3 regions of the Rahnella sp. RFA10(1/100) genome follow, and region 1 is predicted to be linked to each of the others. Evidence: predicted binding sites of a transcription regulator. Region 1 holds the regulator's gene; each other region holds the start of a gene.
The links. The regulator LexA, encoded in region 1, represses DNA repair genes until DNA is damaged. The targets are predictions, from matches to a motif close to TNCTGTATGTACATACAGNA.

Region 1 (7,055 bases):
TATCCACGCCCGCCGAGTAATCCACCTTATAATAGGTGCCGGTGGCTATCGGGAAGGAAGAAACGTCCCGTTTACCGTGATCGAAAACGGCGGTGACATCCGGCGGAAATACGCTCTGATGGCCATCACCGCCGGTAACTGCCGGATTAGCCCACCACAGGAAATGGCGCGGCGTCGGATTGCCGTTGTAAATTTTGGCGCTGATTTCCAGCAGCGCTTTATCGGGATAAAGGGTGAAACCGGTCATTACCTGCAAGCCGCGCATCGGTTCCACTTCGCCCATCCACACGGTTTGAGCACCGTTATCGTGTGCCTGAAGAGTGAAATCCACCGGCATAAAAGTGGTCGGACGGTGATGCTGCGGCCAGTTAAATTCGATACCCCCGGAAATCCACGGCCCCAGTAAACCGACCAGCGCGGGTTTCACCACTTCGTTGTAATAGACAAAATCACGCTGTTTTATTTTGTCCCAGGCACGGTGGACACGACCACCCAGCTCCGGTAGCAGCATGATTTTAAGAAAATCATTTTCCAGATACAGCGCCTGATAGGTTTTCATAACCTTCTCACCGGTCAGCGTATCCGTCACGCCGTACGGATATACCGCACCGGAAGACCCCTGATAAACCCGGTGTGCCAGAAACATCGGGTGCGTGTCCTGTTTTCCTGTCAGCCAGGTCGGGAGCTCGATCGCTTCCTGCCAGACTTTTACCGCTGTGCTCATGATTTCCCCTCAGTGCGCTGGATCGAAATATCAATTTCGAGATTCTACGCAGCGTACTGACAGGGAGGATTTGCTACGGTCACGCAATTCAGTAAACGGGGTTTAGTAAATGTCGGTAACCGGATTGAATAATCTGCGGCTGCGTCAGTTCAATAAGCAGGTGCTGATGACGTTGCTATATCGCGAGAAAAATGCCAGTAAATCCACGCTGGCCAGGCTTTCCCGTCTGTCGATCCCGGCCGTCAGTAAGATCCTCGACGATCTGCAAAATGATGGCTTAATCATCCACAGTCCGGTCAATTTACACTCGCGCGGGCTGGGCGGCGGAAGTTACCAGATAGCCACCGACGGCAGCGCCGTGCTGTGCCTGAATATCACGCCTTACCGCATCGAAAGTATTCTGGTCAGCAGACTCGTTTTACCGCTGAGTGACTATCAAATGACGGAGATTTCGGTCAGAACGCCGGATGCACTGCTGACGCAAATCGAAGCCTGCTTTCATCAGTACAAAAAAAGCTATCCCGGACTGAAAATCCGGCTGGCACTGGCGATCCACGGGCAGGTTAATCCGACTACCGGCGTATCACAGCGGATGCCGCAGGCACCCTGGACCGGTGAAATTGAGATTAAGTATCTTCTGGAAGAAAAGTTGCAAACTGACATCCTGATGGACAATGACTGCATCATGCTGGCGCTGGCGGAGAAATGGCAAGGCATTAATTATCATCAGGATTTTTGTGTAATTAATGTCGATTACGGCATCGGTTCTTCCTTCGTGATTAACCAGCAAATTTATCGCGGTAATCTGTTTGGCAGCGGACAAATCGGCCATACCATCATTGATCCCCAAGGCGACCGGTGCGCCTGCGGACGATATGGTTGCCTCGAAACGCTGGCCTCATTGTCAGCATTAAAGAAAAAGGCCCGTCAGCTTGAGCCTGCGGATCCGGCAAGGAGAACGCCTTCAACACAGGAACTGATCGACCGCTATCATCGGGGTGAAAGTGCCATTTGCGAGCAGGTTATGGAAGGTGCCCGCGCGCTGGGGCTGAGTCTGTATAACTTTCTTAACATTCTGAATATCAATCACATTTATCTTTATGGCCGCAGTTGTGGTTTTGGCGATGCCTGGCTGAAAACCGTCTGCGGACAAAGCGGCCTCAATCCCTTTGATCGTATCGATCACGTCAAAATTCAGGCTACGCATATTGCACCGGGAATACTGAGCCGGGAGCAGCAGATTATGGGTATCGGATATCTGTATGTGGAAAAGGCGCTGGACGCGATGGCAGGTTGAATGGCGCATAATTCGTCGTTTTGGTGCAAGCATGGTAAAATCATCACGGGTCGCATGATGTGGCCTCTTTATTCCAATCTGCGCTCAGAGACCGTTGCCATGACCCTGAATAACCCGGAAAAATTACTTTCACAAGCTGAAGAGCTTTGCCAGCAGCGCAATGTTCGCCTGACCCCGCAGCGGCTGGAAGTACTGCGTCTGATGACGCAACAACCCGGTGCGATCAGCGCCTATGATTTGCTGGATCTGTTGCGTGTGAGCGAACCTCAGGCGAAACCGCCAACGGTTTACCGGGCGCTGGATTTTCTGCTGGAACAGGGGTTTATTCACCGCGTTGAATCTGCAAATAGTTATGTTCTCTGCCATCATTTTGAAGAGCCAAGCCATACTTCTGCGCTGTTTATCTGTGACCGCTGTGGGCTGGTCACAGAAAAAACCACCGATGGCATCGAAGAACGCCTGGCAAAACTGGCAATGGAATCCGGCTTTGATCTTCGCCATTCTGTGGTGGAAGCGCATGGATTATGTGCAGAATGTAAAGTAGTGGAAACCTGTGACAGCCATGACCGGTGTGATCACGACCACAGTATAGTGGTGAAAAAACGCTGAGAGATGAAGGTGTTACGGAAGAGGAACTGAAAGACTGCGGGAAGGTGAAATGCAAAGGTTGGGTACTTCCGTGTACCCGTATCCTGAATTGTTCCGGGTAGGAGCAGCATTTTTCAGGATACGTCACTGATATGCGAGGGGGAGTCGCATGTTACCAGTGATATTTATTTTTGGTTTCCCATTCATTGAGCTCTTTCTCGGCCTGATCTTTCTGATAGCCATAGCGCTCCTGAATTTTACCCACTAACTGATCACGTTTACCTTCAACCACTGTCAGGTCATCATCAGTCAATTTACCCCATTGTTCTTTCACTTTCCCTTTGAACTGTTTCCAGTTACCGTCGGCTTGATCCTTATTCATAATAATATCTCCTGTTACCTTGGGTTTTGTGAACTGCATTTCTGGCTTGCAGTTCGTCCTTAACACTTCAAAGGTTAGTAGAGAATCTCGATTAATCCTCCTGAAACAGAGATAAAACCCGTTATTAGGATTAATCCAAAGCAGGAAATAACGCCAGGGCGGGGTTTATTCCTTTGAAAAGCATACAAATCAGTCCGCATGAAGCGAAAACCAGGTGTCGTGCCGCCAGTAACGGCACCAAATCCAGCCAAGGGATAATCCCCGCATCCCCAGGAAAACCGTCAATGCCAGCCACAAGGCATGGTTGCCCAACAGCGGTAAGCTGAAAAGCGTCAGCCCGTATCCTATCGCCGCCACGACCATACTGTTACGCATATCCCGCCCGCGCGTGGCACCGATAAACATGCCATCCAGTAAATAACACCAGACAGCTACCAGCGGCAGGATGATTTGCCAGCCCAGATAATGGTCCGCCAGTTCGCGTAACTCAGGTAGTGACGTCAGCGCATCAATGATCGCCCCGCCTGCAAGCGCATAAATCAGGGCAAAAATCAGGGCAACCAGCCCGGCCTGACGGCACGCGGCATGCCAGACATCCAGCAATTTCTGGCGATTCCGGGCACCGAATGCTTCACCGGAATGCGCTTCGATAGCATAGGCAAAACCGTCCAGCGCAAAAGCGGTGAAGGTCAGCAGGTTCATCAGCACCGCATTCACCGCCACGATGTGGCTGCCAAGCCGTGCGCCGAGAACGGTCAGTGAGGCAAAGCAAAGCTGAAGCAGAAGTGAACGCAACATAATGTCGCGGTTAAGCCCCAGCAGACGGCGCAGGTTACCACGCCAGGCCGAGGTGATTTGTGCGCCGGTTATACCCCGTTGCTTCATTACCCGCCAGACAAAGTACAGCCCGATAAATAGCGTGAAATACTCGGAACTTGCCGTCGCCATGGCAGCACCACGCACATTCCAGCCCAGCCCCATCACCAGCCACAGATCCAGAATGATATTCAGCAGATTCCCGGCAATCAGCAAAATCACCGGCCCGCGAACATACTGAATGCCCAACAGCCAGCCAAGGATCACCAGATTCGCCAGTGAAGCCGGGGCACTGAACCAGCGAATTTCGATAAACAGCCTCGCCTGTTCAAGCACCGGTTGGCTGCCCCCGACGATATGAAACGCCTGTTCCATCAGGGGGTGCCGGAACAACACTATGGTGAGACCAGACAATACGGCCAGCAGAAAGGGTTGTACGAAAGCGCGCGCCAGCAACCGGTTATCATTCGCGCCCAGCGCCTGAGCGGTCATGCCGGTGGTACTCATCCGTAAAAAAAGTAAGAGCATAAAGAGGAAAGTCGTGATCATCGAACCCACAGCCACTCCGCCGAGATAATCCGGGCTGTCGAGATGACCGATCACCGCCGTATCCACAAGCCCGAGAAGAGGCACCGTGATATTTGAAAAAATCATCGGCAATGCCAGCCTCCAGAGCGCCTTATCGGCGGGGCTTAAAAAGGTGTTTTTGAGTGTTTGTCGCGGGGAATGATGTTGCATAGAGAATCTCATGCCGGAGGTTCAGGTTATGCCTGTAAGTGACATCGCCCCGGAAGGGGCGACGAGATGAAACGTTAAAGCTTAGCGGTATGTCAGAGGCGGCTAACGAACCCGCAAATCAACAATATGACCATTGGGATCAAGAATTTGACCCAGTAATATCTGACCGAGTCATTCGAGTTGCAGGAAGGCGGCAAGTAAAAAAATCCCGATGAGCTGACAGGAGTCAGTGATTCGGGTGAACGCACGCAGCCAACGCATCTGCAGCCCGAAGTACGAAGGTCAGATCCAGTCACCGTTGCGGATGACGCCTACGGCCAGCCCTTCAATGCTGAAATTCTGCTCACGTAAATCAACCACGATCGGCTGGAAATCGCTGTTTTCAGGCAATAACTGCACCACACTGCCCTGTTTTTTCAGACGTTTCACGGTGACTTCATCATCTATACGGGCCACAACAACCTGTCCATTACGCACGTCTTGCGTTTTATGTACAGCCAGCAGATCGCCATCAAGAATACCGATATCACGCATCGACATACCGCTGACACGCAGCAGGAAATCGGCACTCGGCTTAAACATGGCCGGATCGACCTGATAGTGTCCTTCAATATGTTGCTGGGCCAGCAACGGCTCACCGGCAGCAACCCGGCCGATCAGCGGTAAACCCTCTTCTTCTTCCATCAGCAAACGAATGCCACGTGATGCGCCGGAAACAATCTCAATAACACCCTTACGCGCCAGCGCTTTGAGATGCTCTTCCGCCGCATTGGGGGAACGGAACCCCAGACGTGATGCAATCTCTGCGCGGGTGGGTGGCATACCGGTGGTGGAGATATGATCGCGAATAAGGTCGTAGACCTCTTGTTGTCTGGTCGTTAAAGCTTTCATTCCGCCCCCTGGTTGTTTATACAGTCTTGCTGTGAGTATATACAGCTAAACGATCAATGAAAACCTAAGATTGAATAAAAACAGGGCATAACGTTGATTCCTGGAATGCAGATTCCAAATCAGAACCATCGTGGCCAAAAGATGCTGACCCAGACAAAAAACGCCAATATGATGGTCAGAAGTACGGCAGCCGAGCCGATATCTTTTGCACGACCTGAAAGTACGTGAAACTCAGATCCGATACGGTCTATCGCGCATTCTACCGCGCTGTTGAGCAGTTCAGTGACACAGACCAAAACAACGGATCCCACCAGCAGAATGCGTTCTACGGGGCTGACATCAAACCAAAAAGATAACAAAATTAACGGAATAGCGACGCTGGCTTCCTGGCGAAAGGCCGCTTCATTTTGCCATGCCGCTTTCAGCCCTTTCCAGGAATAGCCAGCTGCTTTATAAATTCGGGTAAATCCAGTGACTTGGTTAGCCATTTCTTTTACTGATCCTTAGAGAATTTGCCGCACTTTATACCCCAAATAGTCGGGGTGCAGAAAGGCGGTAAAGAAGTGAATCCTGATGAGCTTACATGAGTAAGTGATTCGGGTGAACGTCTTAAGCCAACACCCCTGCGGCTTGAAATAAGAAGGGTATTGCATCACCACAGATCTCATCTGAGCTTTCTGGTATCCTTGCGGCGAAATGGCTAACAAGAGGCTTCACGTTTTTATGTCAGGTTGGCGTAGACTTTATTACACATTATTGAATTTACCGCTCTCATTGCTGGTAAAGAGCAAGGTCATACCTTCAGATCCGGTTACCGAGTTGCATTTAGACCCGACGCGGCCGATTTTGTATGTATTGCCCTATAATTCCAAAGCCGATTTGCTGACGTTGCGTGCGCAATGTCTGGCACAGAATCTGCCTGATCCCCTTATTCCGCTGGAAATTGACGGAACCCTGCTGCCAAGCCATGTCTTTATTGCTGAAGGTCCGCGCGTATTCTCTTATTACACGCCGAAGCAGGAATCCGTAAAGCTGTTCCACGACTACCTTGATTTGCACCGCAATAACCCGGATTTAGACATTCAGATGTTGCCGGTGTCGGTGATGTTTGGTCGGGCACCGGGCCGTGAAGGTCAGGATGACACGCCACATCTGCGCGTACTGAACGGCATCCAGAAATTCTTCGCTGTGCTTTGGCTGGGGCGGGACAGTTTTGTCCGCTTCTCCAATACCGTTTCCCTGCGTTATATGGCGACGGAACACGGCACAGATAAAACCATTGCTCAAAAGCTGGCACGTGTGGCGCGGATGCACTTCTCCCGTCAACGTCTGGCCGCCGTTGGCCCACGTCTTCCGGCACGTCAGGACTTGTTCAACAAATTGCTGTCCTCAAAAGCCATTGAAAAAGCGATTGAAGACGAAGCCCGCAGCAAGAAAATTTCCCACGAAAAAGCCCAGCAAAATGCCATCGCCCTGATGGAAGAGATTGCCGCTGACTTCTCTTATGAAGCCGTGCGCCTCTCTGATCGCGTACTGAGCTGGACGTGGAACCGTTTGTACAAAGGCATCAATGTTAATAATGCTGAGCGTGTACGCCAGCTGGCGCTGGACGGCCAGGA
Region 2 (7,055 bases), on a different contig from region 1:
CAGTTTCCTTTCAGACCCCGAAAAGAAAACCCCGGTTTTTGTACGATTTTCTACTGTTCAGGGTTCCCGCGGCTCGGCAGATACCGTACGTGATATCCGCGGCTGGGCGACCAAATTTTATACGGATGAAGGGATTTACGATCTGGTGGGTAACAATACGCCGGTGTTCTTTATTCAGGATGCACATAAATTCCCTGACTTTGTCCACGCGGTCAAACCTGAACCGCATAATGAAATCCCGCAAGGCGCGAGTGCGCATGATTCCTTCTGGGATTACGTTTCTCTGCAACCGGAAACGCTGCATAACGTTTTCTGGGCGATGTCTGACCGCGGCATTCCGCGCAGTTACCGCACGATGGAAGGTTTCGGCATTCATACGTTCCGCTTTGTGAATGCCGAAGGGAAAGCCACTTTTGTCCGTTTCCACTGGAAACCGGTGGCCGGAAAAGCGTCTCTGTTATGGGATGAAGCACAGAAACTGGCGGGGAAAGACGCGGATTTTCACCGCCGTGATTTGTGGGAAGCCATCGAAGCCGGAGATTATCCGGAATACGAACTGGGGGTTCAGTTGATCCCGGAAGAAGACGAGTTCAAATTTGATTTCGACTTGCTCGACCCGACTAAACTCATTCCCGAAAAGCTGGTGCCCGTAGAACTGATCGGCAAAATGGTGCTTAACCGTAACCCCGATAATTTCTTTGCTGAAACCGAGCAAGCCGCGTTCCATCCCGGACATATTGTGCCGGGCATAGATTTTACCAATGATCCGTTGTTACAGGGGCGTTTGTTCTCTTACACCGATACGCAAATCAGCCGTCTTGGCGGGCCAAATTTCCATGAAATTCCGATCAACCGGCCGACATGTCCTTTCCATAACTTCCAGCGTGACGGTATGCACCGCCAGGATATTGATACTAATCCGGCAAACTACGAGCCGAATTCCATCAACAATAACTGGCCAAGGGAAACGCCTCCGGCAGCATCCGGCGGCGGCTTTGAAAGTTATCCTGAGCGTATTGGTGCAGAAAAAATTCGTCAGCGCAGCCCGTCATTTGCCGAATATTATGCCCATCCGCGCCTGTTCTGGCTGAGCCAGACAGCGGCGGAGCAGGATCATATTATCGGGGCCTTCTCATTTGAATTATCGAAAGTGGCGCGGCCTTATATCCGCGAGCGGGTGGTGGATCTGTTGGCGCATGTTGATCAGACGCTGGCGCAAAAAGTGGCGAAGAATCTGGGTATTACCCTTTCCGCAGATACTCTGAATATCAAACCGCCGAAGCCGGTGAATGGCCTGAAAAATGATCCGTCGCTGAGTTTGTATGCCAGCGGTAAAGGCACGCTCAAAGGACGTCAGGTGGCAATATTATTGGGGGAGGGCGTGAAAGCGGCAGATGTTCTGGAAACGTTGCAGGCGCTTCAGGTCGCAGGCGTCCATCCTAAACTGCTGGCCAGTCATTTAGGCAATGTAACTGCCGATGATGGCTCCACGTTGCCGGTTGATGCAACCTTTGCCGGGGCGCCTTCCATCACCGTGGATGCGGTGATTGTTCCGCACGGACATATCGATGCACTGCTCATGAACGGCGATGCGCGGCATTACGTGCTCGAGGCCTACAAGCACCTGAAAGTCGTAGGCCTAAGTGGCGATGCACGCCGCTTCAAATCACTGCTGGGGTTGACGGATGACGTGCCGGAAGAGGGCATTGTCGAAGGTGAAAAAGCGGAGGGAGCATTACTGAAAACGTTCCTGAAAGAAATGCTCAAACACCGGATCTGGTCACGCAGTGCGTTGGCAGAGGCTGTGCCTGCCTGATTTGCTGTAGCTGGAAAGCAGGCAACCTCCGGTAACGGAGATTGCCTGTTCAGGTTTCAGTGAAATGCACCTTTATTTTGTGATGAGCGTCACAAAATAAATGTATGCGCAATTCAAGTTGTTACATCATAGTGACGACCGTCACGAAATAACGCCACAATGTTGAGTACAGTTGCCGGGTGTTCCTCCTGCCAATAAATGACCTTACACACCGAGGAGTTTGTTATGTCTCAGCCCGAAGTTTTCCATCTTGGCCTGGCCAAAAAAGATTTAAACGGCGCGTCGCTGGCGATTGTTCCCGGCGATCCTGAGCGCGTAGAAAAAATTGCCAAACTGATGGAGAACCCGGTTCGTCTGGCCTCCCACCGCGAATTTACCTCATGGCGTGCTGAGCTTGATGGCAAATCTGTGATTGTTTGCTCAACCGGTATCGGCGGGCCTTCTACCTCCATCGCAGTGGAAGAACTGGCACAGCTGGGGATCCGTACTTTCCTGCGTGTCGGCACAACGGGTGCGATCCAACCACATATCAATGTCGGTGACGTGCTGGTCACGACCGCTGCCGTTCGTCTTGATGGCGCGAGCCTGCACTTTGCGCCGATGGAATTCCCTGCGGTAGCCGATTTTGCCTGCACTACCGCGCTGGTTGCGGCGGCAGAAGCCGTGGGAGCCGCGACACACATTGGCGTTACTGCATCTTCTGACACGTTCTATCCGGGTCAGGAACGTTATGACACTTACTCCGGCCGTGTTGTCCGTCGCTTCAAAGAATCGATGAAAGAATGGCAGGAAATGGGCGTCATGAACTACGAAATGGAATCCGCGACTCTGCTGACCATGTGTGCAAGCCAGGGTCTGCGCGCCGGGATGGTTGCCGGTGTTATCGTGAACCGCACGCAGCAGGAAATTCCTAATGCGGAAACCATGAAAAAGACCGAAAGCCATGCGGTGAAGATTGTTGTCGAAGCGGCCCGCAGACTGCTTTAGTCCCTGTAAAACTAAAACAACCACATCTTATCAACGGGCCTCTGACGGCCCGTTTTTTTGCTCTGTTAAGCAGATCTGTTAAGGTCATGTTAGTAATCCATCTGGAATAATTGATGTATTCCCTTCCGGATCTCTGACACAAGGAACTGCATTTTTGACTGTTCACGACCTTCTTGAGTACACCACTACCTTCATTCGTGCCCATCAGGTGTGGGCTGCGCCGATCGTTTTTTTTCTGGCCTTTGGTGAATCGCTGGCATTCCTTTCCCTGCTGCTTCCGGCAACGTTTATCTTGTTGGGGCTCGGTGCGCTGATTGGCGAAACCGGCATACCGTTCTGGCCCATCTGGGCAGCCGCCGCTGCGGGGGCTTTCCTGGGCGACTGGCTTTCTTACTGGATTGGTGCCCGTTATCAGGATCGTGTTGGCAATTTCTGGCCTTTCTCCCGTCATCCGCAAATGTTGGTTCGGGGGCATGCTTTCTTTGAAAAATGGGGCATGCCGGGGGCCTTTATCGGCCGCTTTTTTGGCCCGCTTCGCGCCGTTGTGCCACTGGTTGCTGGCATCTGCGGTATGCCGCAAAAGTATTTCCAGATTGCGAATGTGACCTCGGCACTTATCTGGGCTTTCGGCATTCTGGCACCCGGTGCGTTTGGCATTCAGTGGCTGAGCCGCTGGTTTTAAATCCTGCCCTCTGTCGTTGCCCGTCGCAAGGGGGCAAATACAGAGAAATTCCTTTTTGGAAGACGTCTCGCAAAGGTTCAATGCAACAGAAAATAGACTGGACATCCATACAGCCTGACATTACCTTGGCCGCAAGAGACTTGAAGAGGGAAATCACGTGGATATCAGCATTCTGACTGCCCTGGGGGCAGGGTTAATTGGCTTACTCTTAGGATGGCTGATTGCCAGTTTGCGCCAACAGCAACAACAGACGGAGTATGAAACGCAACGCCGTTTGCTGGAACAATCGCTGGAACAGCTTAAAACGGAAAATGATACGCACAAAATCGAGCGGCAATCAGGCCAGCAGCAACTGCGTGAAGCTGAACTTGAGCTGCGAAAACTGCACAGTCTGCAGGCGGCCAGCCAGGAAAAATTACAACTTCTTGTCCACTGGCAAAACGAGTGTGACCAACTCAATCAGGAACTGCGTGCGCAGCGGGAAATCAACAGTGCGCAGGAAGCTGAGTTGCGTGAGGTTTCGACCCGTCTGGACGAAACCCGCATGGCGGCTGAAGAAAAGCAGCGTCTGCTGATTAACAGCGAACAGCGCCTGAGCAGCCAGTTTGAAAACCTGGCTAACCGGATTTTCGAACAAAATGGCCGTCGTGCCGATGAACAGAACAAGCAAAGTCTCGATAAGTTACTGCTGCCGTTGCGTGAGCAACTGGATGGTTTCCGCCGCCAGGTGCAGGACAGCTTCGGGCAGGAAGCCCGTGAGCGACATACGCTGGCGCATGAGATCCGCAATTTACAGCAACTGAATGTGGAGATGGCACGCGAAGCCGTCAACCTGACTAAAGCTCTGAAAGGTGATAATAAAACGCAGGGCAACTGGGGTGAAGTGGTTCTGAGTCGCGTGCTCGAGGCTTCCGGTTTACGCGAAGGGCATGAATACCAGACGCAGGTCAGCGTGCAGGTGGATAGCAACAGCCGGATGCAACCTGATGTGGTCGTACGGTTACCGCAGAATAAAGACGTGGTGATTGACGCCAAAATGACGCTGGTTGCGTATGAGCGTTATTTCAACAGTGAGGATGACAGCGAGCGGGAAGCGGCACTCAATGAACATATTGCCTCAGTGCGCGGACATATCCGCCTGCTCGGGCGCAAAGATTACCAGCAACTTCCCGGTCTGCGCAGCCTCGATTATGTGCTGATGTTTATCCCCGTTGAGCCTGCTTTTCTGTTGGCTATCGACCGGGAGCCCGAATTGATCAGCGAAGCGCTTCGCCACAATATTATGTTGGTCAGCCCGACGACCTTGCTGGTGGCGCTACGAACGATCAGCAACTTGTGGCGCTATGAGCATCAGAGTCAGAACGCCAAACGTATCGCCGATCGCGCGGCCCGTCTTTACGACAAACTGCGATTGTTTGTGGATGACATGGAGTCGATGGGACAAAGTCTCGACAAAGCGCAGGGAAGTTATCGATCCGCGATGAATAAACTCTCGCAAGGCCGTGGTAATCTTATCGGGCAGGTGGAAAGTTTTCGCGCGCTGGGTGTTGAAGTTAAACGACCTATCAGTCCCTCTCTGGCTGAAATAGCGAAAGCGGAAAACGAACCTGAAGACACCGCATCTCTGCCCGATACCTCTGATGCGGAAGAAGAACAGACGCTGAACCCGGGTGAGTTAACCGCTCACGAGCAGGCATTGCTCTCAGAGGGGCCGCATTGTGTGTGATTCAATGCGTGAATCTTCGCAATATGTTGAATCACCATCGGTGATGGGGCTTTCGAACGGGTTCTGATACACTTCTCCCCAAGAGTTCGACTGAAAAAGCAGGCATAAATAATGGAAAAGCAGACGCCGGAAACCACCCATTTTGGTTTTCGTACAGTAGCCAAAGATGAAAAACAGGAAATGGTGGCAGAAGTCTTCCATTCCGTTGCGGCAAAATATGATTTGATGAATGACCTGATGTCTTTTGGTATTCATCGCATCTGGAAACGCTTCACAATTGATTGCAGCGGTGTCCGTCAGGGACAACGTGTGCTGGATCTGGCCGGTGGTACGGGCGATCTGACCGCAAAATTCTCCCGTCTGGTGGGTGAGAAAGGCGAAGTCGTTCTGGCGGATATTAACGATTCCATGTTGAAGATGGGGCGCGAAAAGCTGCGCAATCTCGGCATCGTTGGCAACGTCAGTTACGTTCAGGCGAATGCCGAGGCCCTGCCGTTCCCGGACAATTATTTTGACTGCATCACCATCTCTTTCGGTCTGCGTAATGTGACTGAAAAAGAGAAGGCGCTGCGCTCCATGTTCCGTGTCCTCAAGCCGGGCGGCCGTCTGCTGGTATTAGAATTCTCCAAACCGGTGTTCAAACCGCTGAGCAAAGCTTATGACACCTATTCCTTCCATATTTTACCGCGTATAGGTGAACTGGTTGCGCATGATGCGGAAAGCTATCGTTATCTGGCTGAATCAATTCGTATGCATCCGGATCAGGAAACACTGAAAGGAATGATGGCAGACGCAGGTTTTGAAAATGTGACTTATCACAACCTGACTGGCGGCATCGTGGCGTTACATCGGGGTTTCAAATTCTGATATGAGTATGCCGATGTTGTTAACGCCGTTACTGACTGCCGCTATCGAGACGCCGCTTAATTACCTGCTTTTCAGAGATCGCAGCATGAAGGCGGCACGGACACGTCTGGCCGGCAAAGTTCTGCGTGTCGAATTGCAGGAACTGAGTACACCCCTGACGTTTGTATTCAGTGAACACAAAATTGATGTGCTCGGACAATGGGATGGGGCGGCGGATTGCACTGTCACCTCGAAACTGTCAGTGCTGCATAAGTTACGTGATCGCCAGCAGTTGTCGCCAATGATGCGTAGTGGCGGGCTGGTGGTTGATGGTGATATCGCCGTGGTTCAGCAATTTTCTGCATTGCTGGATATGGCGGAAATTGAGCCTGCTGAGTTTCTGGCACCCTATATCGGTGATATTGCGGCACAGGGCGTGAGCCAGGCTGTGCAGGGGGCTTTCAGCTTTCTGCAAAAAGGGCTGAAACATCAGCAGAGCTATGTAGCGCAAACGCTGACGGAAGAGTGGAAAATGGCACCCGGTCCGCTGGAAGTTGTCTGGTTTAGTGATGAGGTTTCCGCACTGGTGGGCGAACTGGATGCGCTGGATAAACGAATCAAAAAACTGGAGGATAAACCGTGACGCCTAGGGAAATGCGACGTTTATATCTGATTATCCGCATGTTTCTGATCTACGGCCTTGACGAACTGATCCCTAAAATCCGCTTAACGTTACCGCTGAGAATGGGGCGTTATCTTTTTTTCTGGTTACCTCATCGTCATAAAGAAAAACCGTTGGGTGAGCGCATGCGTCTGGCACTGGAACAACTTGGACCGGTATGGATCAAGTTCGGTCAGATGATGTCGACACGCCGCGATCTTTTCCCTCCGCAAATTGCCGATCAACTGGCTTTGCTCCAGGACCATGTTCCGCCGTTTGATGGCGCAAAAGCCCGTCAGCAAATTAATGCTGCGCTGGGTGGCCCGCTGGAAACCTG
Region 3 (7,055 bases), on a different contig from region 1:
CTCGCTGCCATCGGCAAATGTCAGCCTCGGATGGCCGGAATAAGCAGAAATATTTTCGCCACCGACCGGAATGGCATACTGAATGCTCACCGCATTGTAGAGATCGACCACCGGATCGATGGCCGGCATCGTGCCGTCTTTCAGCACGCGTTTTCTGAGGGCATCGGCTGAGCAGGCAGTACGTTTAGGTTTCGCCCCAAAGGCTTTGAAAACCCCGGTCCAGGCGTTCAGATGTTCATCCGCCCAGGGAAAATCATTCTCAACGATAAAACGGCAGGCCCTTTGTAAAGCGGCTTCCGCAATGGCAGGGTTAGTTATCGGCGCGGCCTGCGCCGACACGCTTAATACCCGAAAACCGGGGGCGATTCGCGCAAGTGACGGATCGACTGACGGAGTAACGACGATCATGGAACGGTCCTGTTGTAAAAATCAGACATTTACTATGCCATCCGTCGGCCTGAAACGAAATTAGCGTTTTGGGATCCCCGGTAATTCCTCTGAGAAACGCGCCGTCATGGCATCTCGTTCATAGCCCCGCTTATCCCTCAAAAATTCACGCCTGGCTAAACCGCCCCCTGCACATAGGCTGTAAACATGTCCGCCAGCGCATCAGCATAAATTTTGATTTCAGCGGCAGTACGCGGGGTGGCAGAAAAGTCCCGGCCAAAAGCACTGAGTGTGGTGGAAAGCAGATCGCCCGCCAGCTGGCGCTTTTCTCCGGCGACATCCGGCATTACCTCATGCATAAAACGATGAAACACTTCCTCTCCCGCCTCCCGAGCTTCCTGCGCCTCCGGGGCGTCACGATAAAACGGTGCGGCGTCACTGAGCGCGCCACGCATCTGCGCTTCCTCACATTCGGAACGGATAAATTCATGCACCAGAATACGTAAGCGCACGGCAGGGGTCTTTTCTGCGTCCTGAAGAATGCTGCGCAGCATATCACGGGTTCGCCGCCACTCGTCGCTTTGCAGACGAAACAAAATCGCCGCTTTATTGGGAAAGTACTGATACAGCGAACCGATGCTGATTCCGGCTCTTTCAGCGACGCGACCGGTAGTAAAACGGGCGGCGCCTTCCTTCGCTAAAACCTGAGCAGCGGCTTCAAGAATGGTCGCCACCAGCCCGGCTGAGCGGGATTGTTTTGGCTCTTTACGTGAGGAAACCTGCGGGATGCGGCGGTGGGTCATGACGGGCTGAGTCCTCAAAAAAGAATGCGAATAGTGGAGGCAACGAAAACATCGCATAATTTTAAACGCGATGAATCACTCGCATTCTAGTCAGTTATGACACGTTGCTCAATGTTAAACAGGATAATCCCATGACCACAGAAAACACTCTGACCTGCGCACCGATGGCGCCATTACTCGACCGTCTTTTCAATGAAGCCAGCGCTGCAGCCCGTTTCGATTTCACGCAGATACCGGAAGAAGAAACTACGCGCATGATGCACAGCAAAACAGAGTATCTGAATTTATATAGTCTGCTGAAACACATGTGGCTGCCGGTATCACGCGAGACAGGCAAACTGCTGTATATGCTGGCGCGAAGTACTAAGGCAACATCGGTGGTGGAATTTGGCATGTCGTTCGGGCTGTCCACGTTGTATCTGGCGGCGGCGTTGCGCGATAACGGCGGCGGTAAGGTCATCACCAGCGAGTTTGAGCCGACAAAAGTGGCAAAGGCACGGGAACATTTTGTGCAGGCTGGCGTGAGCGATTTAGTCGAAATTCGTGTCGGTGACGCGCTGAACACACTGGCCGTTGATCTGCCAGAGACCATCGATTTACTGATTCTCGATGGCGCAAAAGTACTTTATGACGATATTCTGCATTTGCTGGAAAGCCGTTTTCATCCGGGCACGATGATCATCGCCGACAATGCGAGCTACAACCAGAACTATCTTACCCATGTGCGTTCGGCGGAGAACGGTTATCTTTCTGTACCATTCAGTGATGATGTCGAGCTTTCAGTCAGGCTGCGCTGATCAGACACCCGGGCAGAGCGATCCAGGCTCCGCACTATAAAAAACAGGCCGGATGATGTATCCTTCACTGATCATTGGTATACTGGATATAATTACAGTATAAGGAGCGAATTATGGCTGTTGAAACAAAATTTGTTGTTGTCAGAAAAGGTGAAGAGAAAATGACTTTTGCCAATAAGAAAGAAGCAGATGCATACGACAAAATGCTGGACATGGCAGATGCTTTTACTGAATGGCTGTCACAAAGCAATCTCGACCTGGATGAAACACTCGCGGAAAATATTGCGCTTCACCTTGCTGAACACAAAGATACCGTCCAGCATATTTTGCGCACCAGCAAACTGCCCGAAGAGGGGACAGCGCAGCAGCCCGTCGCACCAGCCGATACCACCGCTGAAGACCGGGCTGTCGCTGAACCTGCCGCGACCAAAAAAGTACGCGCGGTCAAAGCAGCCTGATAGAGAACGTCCACATAATGCGGGAACACATCCCGCATTCTTTTATCCTGTCCCCATCTTTATCCTGCCTGATATCGCTGAAGCAAGGTGTCCTGACATTGCTGTTGTGTCCTGATTTTTTCGCGATCGGTTTTGCTGAGCGATGTCCATGTTTCAATCACCTTATCCGCTTCATCCTCATTAAACTCTGGCTTATTGATCGACGACGGAGACTGAGATTGCGTCGAAATATCTTTGATCTGCTCACGGAAATAATCCGCAGTACCATCAGGTTTATTAAGCGCGGAGCTACAGAGGATATTGATATAGGTCGCGGGAGTATGTTGCGAAGTCGTGTCTTCGGCGACAGCAGAACCCGCGATCAACAGGGTGAGTAACAATGCGATTCGTCTCATAGCGTCTCCTTATGTTGAACACCTTAAGGGTAGAAGACTCCACAACCCGGAAGGGCTGCATGCAGGACAGAATAGTCTGAAATGCATAAGAAACCTCAGAGACATGCATTTCCAACCACTGATCCGTTCACGGATAAAACCTGATTAACATTTTGTTACTTATTAAAACTCATCCACATCGCGACATGGTTAACGTTAATAATTACTATTTACATTCTCATTTAGACTGTTCATGTAAAACAATAATAGAAACAGTCTTACACCTATAAAATTTTCCACGGGAATGTGTTATGTCTTTGAATGGCAGGGCGATTTATGCACACCAGTGTGCCGCAGACGCAGGGAGAACTTTTGCGGTTTCATCACTGGCACTGGCGATATTTGTTCTGGTAAATCCGGTACTGGCGGCTGAAAACCTCAGCGGGATAAAAAGCACTGCCAGTACGGATACATTTGGTCAGCAGCAAGATATGGTGATCGAAGGCACGGCGACGCCAACCGGCAGCGACGCACAGGATTACGCCGTCCGCACCACCACCGCAGGCACCAAAATGAACCTGACGCCGCGAGATATTCCGCAATCAGTGAGCGTTATCACTCAACAGCGTATGCAGGATCAGAACCTCCAGTCGGTCGGCGACGTGCTGAATAATACCACCGGCATCTCAACGGAGGTTATTGACAGCGAACGCGTGTCTTATTTTTCCCGCGGTTTTTACATCAACAGTTACACCTACGACGACATTCCGACCTCCGTCAGCGATACCTGGAATTTTGGTGATGCAGCCGAAGACACCGCGATTTATGACCGCATCGAAGTGGTGCGGGGTGCAACCGGCCTGATGACCGGAACGGGTAATCCATCCGCTTCTGTCAACATGGTGCGTAAACACGCCGACAGCAAAGAATTCACCGGTGAGATTAGCGCCGGTTACGGCAGCTGGAACAAACAGCGTTACGTCCTGGACGCTTCCGGTCCGCTGAATCAGGAAGGCTCGGTGCGCGGACGCGTGGTCGCCGGTTATCAGGATCAGGACAGCTGGCTGGATCGCTATCACAAGCGCAAAAAATTCTTCTACGGCGTGGTGGATGCAGATGTGACCGATAACACCACCGTGTCGCTCGGTTACGATTATCAGGAAAATAATACCGCTAACCCGACGTGGGGCGGCCTGCCAACCTGGTATACCGACGGTTCGCGCACCCATTATGACCGCAGCACGAATACTTCCGCAGACTGGACGAATTACGCCATCCAGTCGCGCAAAGTATTTGCTAACGTGAAGCATGACTTTGATAACGGCTGGACATTGCGCGTTAATGGCACACACGGCGAGCAAACGTTTAACGATAAATTGCTCTATCTCATGAATTTCCCGGATCACACTACAGGCACCGGCCTCAGTGGTTTTGGCAGCAAAGACCGTGGCACCCGCAAAGTGGACTCCATCGACACTTATGCCACCGGGCCGTTTGAATGGTTTGGCCGTCAGCATCAGATGGTGGCGGGTATCAGCTACAGCCGGCAGCATAACCAGACTTACAGCGCAGACGGTTCCCTCGATAGTGACACCATTGGCAGTTTCGGCAACAGCTGGGACGGGCGTGTCAGCGAACCGGAGTGGGGAGACTGGTATCTGAATGCGGACGATGTGATTCGCCAAAAAGCGGGTTACTTCGCAACGCGCTTCTCACTGGCGGATCCGCTTTCGTTGATCGTCGGCGCGCGCTATACCCGGTGGAGCACCAACGGCAGCAGCGGCAGTATGAACAAAAACAACATCACCCCGTATGGCGGGCTGGTGTATGACATTAACGATACCTGGTCGGCGTATGCCAGTTACACGTCCATCTTCCAGCCGCAGACTGACCGCGATATTAACGGTCATTACCTGTCACCAACGACCGGGAAAAACTACGAAACCGGGCTTAAATCTGCGTGGATAGACGGTCGTCTGACCGCCACGATGGCAGTATTCCGTATCGAACAGGATAACGTGGCGCAGGAAGACGGCAGCAGATACGTTAACGGTTCGAGCGAACAGGCTTATGTTGCGGTCAATGGCACCGTCAGCAAAGGTGCTGAATTTGAGCTAAACGGCGCGGTGACCGACAACCTGCAAATGACCTTCGGTGCGACGCGTTATGTGGCGAAAGACGAAACCGGCAGCCGTCTCAACAGCAATATGCCGCAGACCCAGCTGAAATTATTCAGCCGCTACCAGGTGCCGGCGATGCCGGATCTGACTGTCGGCGGTGGTGTAAACTGGCAAAACCGCACTTTCCAGAATGCAACCGGACCGGACGGCGAAACCCGTCGCGTATCACAGGGCAGTACGGCGCGGGTGGATCTGTTCACGCGTTATCAGGTAACAAAACAGCTGTCCGTACAGGCCAACATCAACAACCTGTTTGACCGCACATATTATTCATGGCTCAGCGATTACGCCGTTTACGGTGAACCGCGCAATCTTTCGGTCAGCGCAAATTACACGTTCTGAAGTGAAGATTTAATGCACAACACAGCAAAGCCCCGTCTGTATTTTCAGGCGGGGCTTTGCTTTTATAATCTATATCTGGCCATGGGTGGCTAAAGGGTACATATATTATTAAGTATTCCTCCAGTACGCTTTGTTTATACTGATATCCGATTGACGCAGCACGAATTTAATTGACTCATCAAATATAGAGAGGAATTAAAAGCACTATGCGCTTCATAGAAAAAATCCGGCTGGCAGGGCACACCTAACCCTTAGACTGGTTGAAACCCGGGAAACGACACCGGAATATGACAATAACGCCATGAATTTTTCCCTACTCACAGACAAAAATGAAGATGTTGCAGCAGGTCGCTGCGTAGTACTAAGTGAACCGGGAAGTCGTGATTATTTATATATCTCGGCAATATATGTTGAAGGAAATACCAACAAACCTACGAAATCCCACCCCAACAGATTTGTCGGGCTGGGTCAGCTTCTCTTATTTTCAGCCATAAGATACGGGATGGAGCAGAATATCGAAAACGCCTCATTATTACCGGTAGATGACAGCCAGGGATTTTATTTAAAAATGGGTTTTCATCCGACTATATATCACGGATACAGTGAACAGGATGGTGGTCACCGGGGTGCCGCTCAGTTCGGGTCATGGGAAATTAAATGCAAAATGGCGCGACCATTTCTACAATGCCTCCTTCCTGAACCCGGATTTTCGCGGCCCCAACTGGTCAGGAAATATTCGCAATATTCACTTAAATTTACGGCATAGAATCATGACTAACTGGACCATTGTCGGGTAACCGAGGTTACGTAAGCACGATAAATGGATGCCATGGTCAATTTATTAGCTCCACGGCATATCTTTATAAGGCAACCACACAACAGGCAGCGTTATTTCAGCTTCCCCAGCGGCTTTTCAGGTAACGCACCGCATCCTGCGTCTGCGGCTGGTTGAGGTAGCTTTCACGGAATAAAATCGTGCCGCTAATTTGTGGTACGGATTCATTCATATCGAGTTGTTTTTTCAGTTCCGGTACGCCACCACTTACCATCCAGTCCGGTTCATTTTTTGACGGTTCGCCCACTTTATACAGCGCCACACCAATATAGAGACGCGTATGAGTGGGCTTTACCACATTAGCCCACCAGTTTGCCAGCACGTCATAACGCGCCGCCTTGCGGGAAAACGGCCAGTACAGTTGCGGCGCAATGTAATCGAGCAAACCCTGCTGCACCCACAAGCGGGTATCCGCATAAGCCTCATCGTAAGCCGCTGCGCCGGAAGTTTGTGAACCCGCCGGATCATGCGACACGTTGCGCCAGACACCTGCCGGACTGACGCCAAATTCCACAGCCGGTTTCAGCTGTTTTATGGTGCGCGAAACCTGCTCAATCAGCATCTGTGTATTGTGACGCCGCCAGTCTGCTTTTGAAGCATAACCCTGACCGTATTTCCGGAACGTCAGGCTATCATCCAGGGCAGAACCCGGTGATTCTGAATAAAAATAGTCATCAAACTGAACGCCATCAACGGGATAACGCGCGACCACTTCCGCCACGATGCTGGTTATCCAGTCGCGTGCATCAGGAATACCCGGGTCAACCACAAAACGATCGCCGGCAGTTCGGATCCAGTCGCGGTGCAACACGAATACGCTGGCAGGGTGCAGCGACAATGTCTGATTCAGTTCCGCCACAGTCGAAGGTTTAGTATTTA

Region 2: a site for LexA is predicted at 3,581-3,600, ahead of rmuC (DNA recombination protein RmuC). Genes of this name have one in related genera too.
Region 3: a site for LexA is predicted at 2,068-2,087, ahead of ETV65_RS14835 (YebG family protein). Genes of this name have one in related genera too.

What each region holds. Positions count from the first base shown of each region.
Region 1 covers NZ_SEWR01000007.1:246,269-253,323, forward strand. The annotation lists gene ETV65_RS19975 (DUF5107 domain-containing protein) at 1-724, opposite strand, end outside; gene ETV65_RS19980 (ROK family transcriptional regulator) at 834-2,021, shown strand; gene zur (zinc uptake transcriptional repressor Zur) at 2,121-2,630, shown strand; gene ETV65_RS19990 (CsbD family protein) at 2,782-2,991, opposite strand; gene dinF (MATE family efflux transporter DinF) at 3,181-4,545, opposite strand; gene lexA (transcriptional repressor LexA) at 4,828-5,436, opposite strand; gene ETV65_RS20005 (diacylglycerol kinase) at 5,556-5,924, opposite strand; gene plsB (glycerol-3-phosphate 1-O-acyltransferase PlsB) at 6,160-7,055, shown strand, end outside.
Region 2 covers NZ_SEWR01000010.1:15,960-23,014, reverse strand. The annotation lists gene katE (catalase HPII) at 1-1,816, shown strand, start outside; gene udp (uridine phosphorylase) at 2,042-2,803, shown strand; gene ETV65_RS21815 (DedA family protein) at 2,958-3,485, shown strand; gene rmuC (DNA recombination protein RmuC) at 3,643-5,211, shown strand; gene ubiE (bifunctional demethylmenaquinone methyltransferase/2-methoxy-6-polyprenyl-1,4-benzoquinol methylase UbiE) at 5,323-6,078, shown strand; gene ETV65_RS21800 (SCP2 domain-containing protein) at 6,092-6,700, shown strand; gene ubiB (ubiquinone biosynthesis regulatory protein kinase UbiB) at 6,697-7,055, shown strand, end outside.
Region 3 covers NZ_SEWR01000004.1:314,022-321,076, forward strand. The annotation lists gene ETV65_RS14820 (B3/4 domain-containing protein) at 1-408, opposite strand, end outside; gene ETV65_RS14825 (TetR family transcriptional regulator) at 564-1,190, opposite strand; gene ETV65_RS14830 (class I SAM-dependent methyltransferase) at 1,322-1,987, shown strand; gene ETV65_RS14835 (YebG family protein) at 2,101-2,445, shown strand; gene ETV65_RS14840 (hypothetical protein) at 2,505-2,840, opposite strand; gene fhuE (ferric-rhodotorulic acid/ferric-coprogen receptor FhuE) at 3,131-5,341, shown strand; gene ETV65_RS14850 (glycoside hydrolase family 10 protein) at 6,235-7,055, opposite strand, start outside.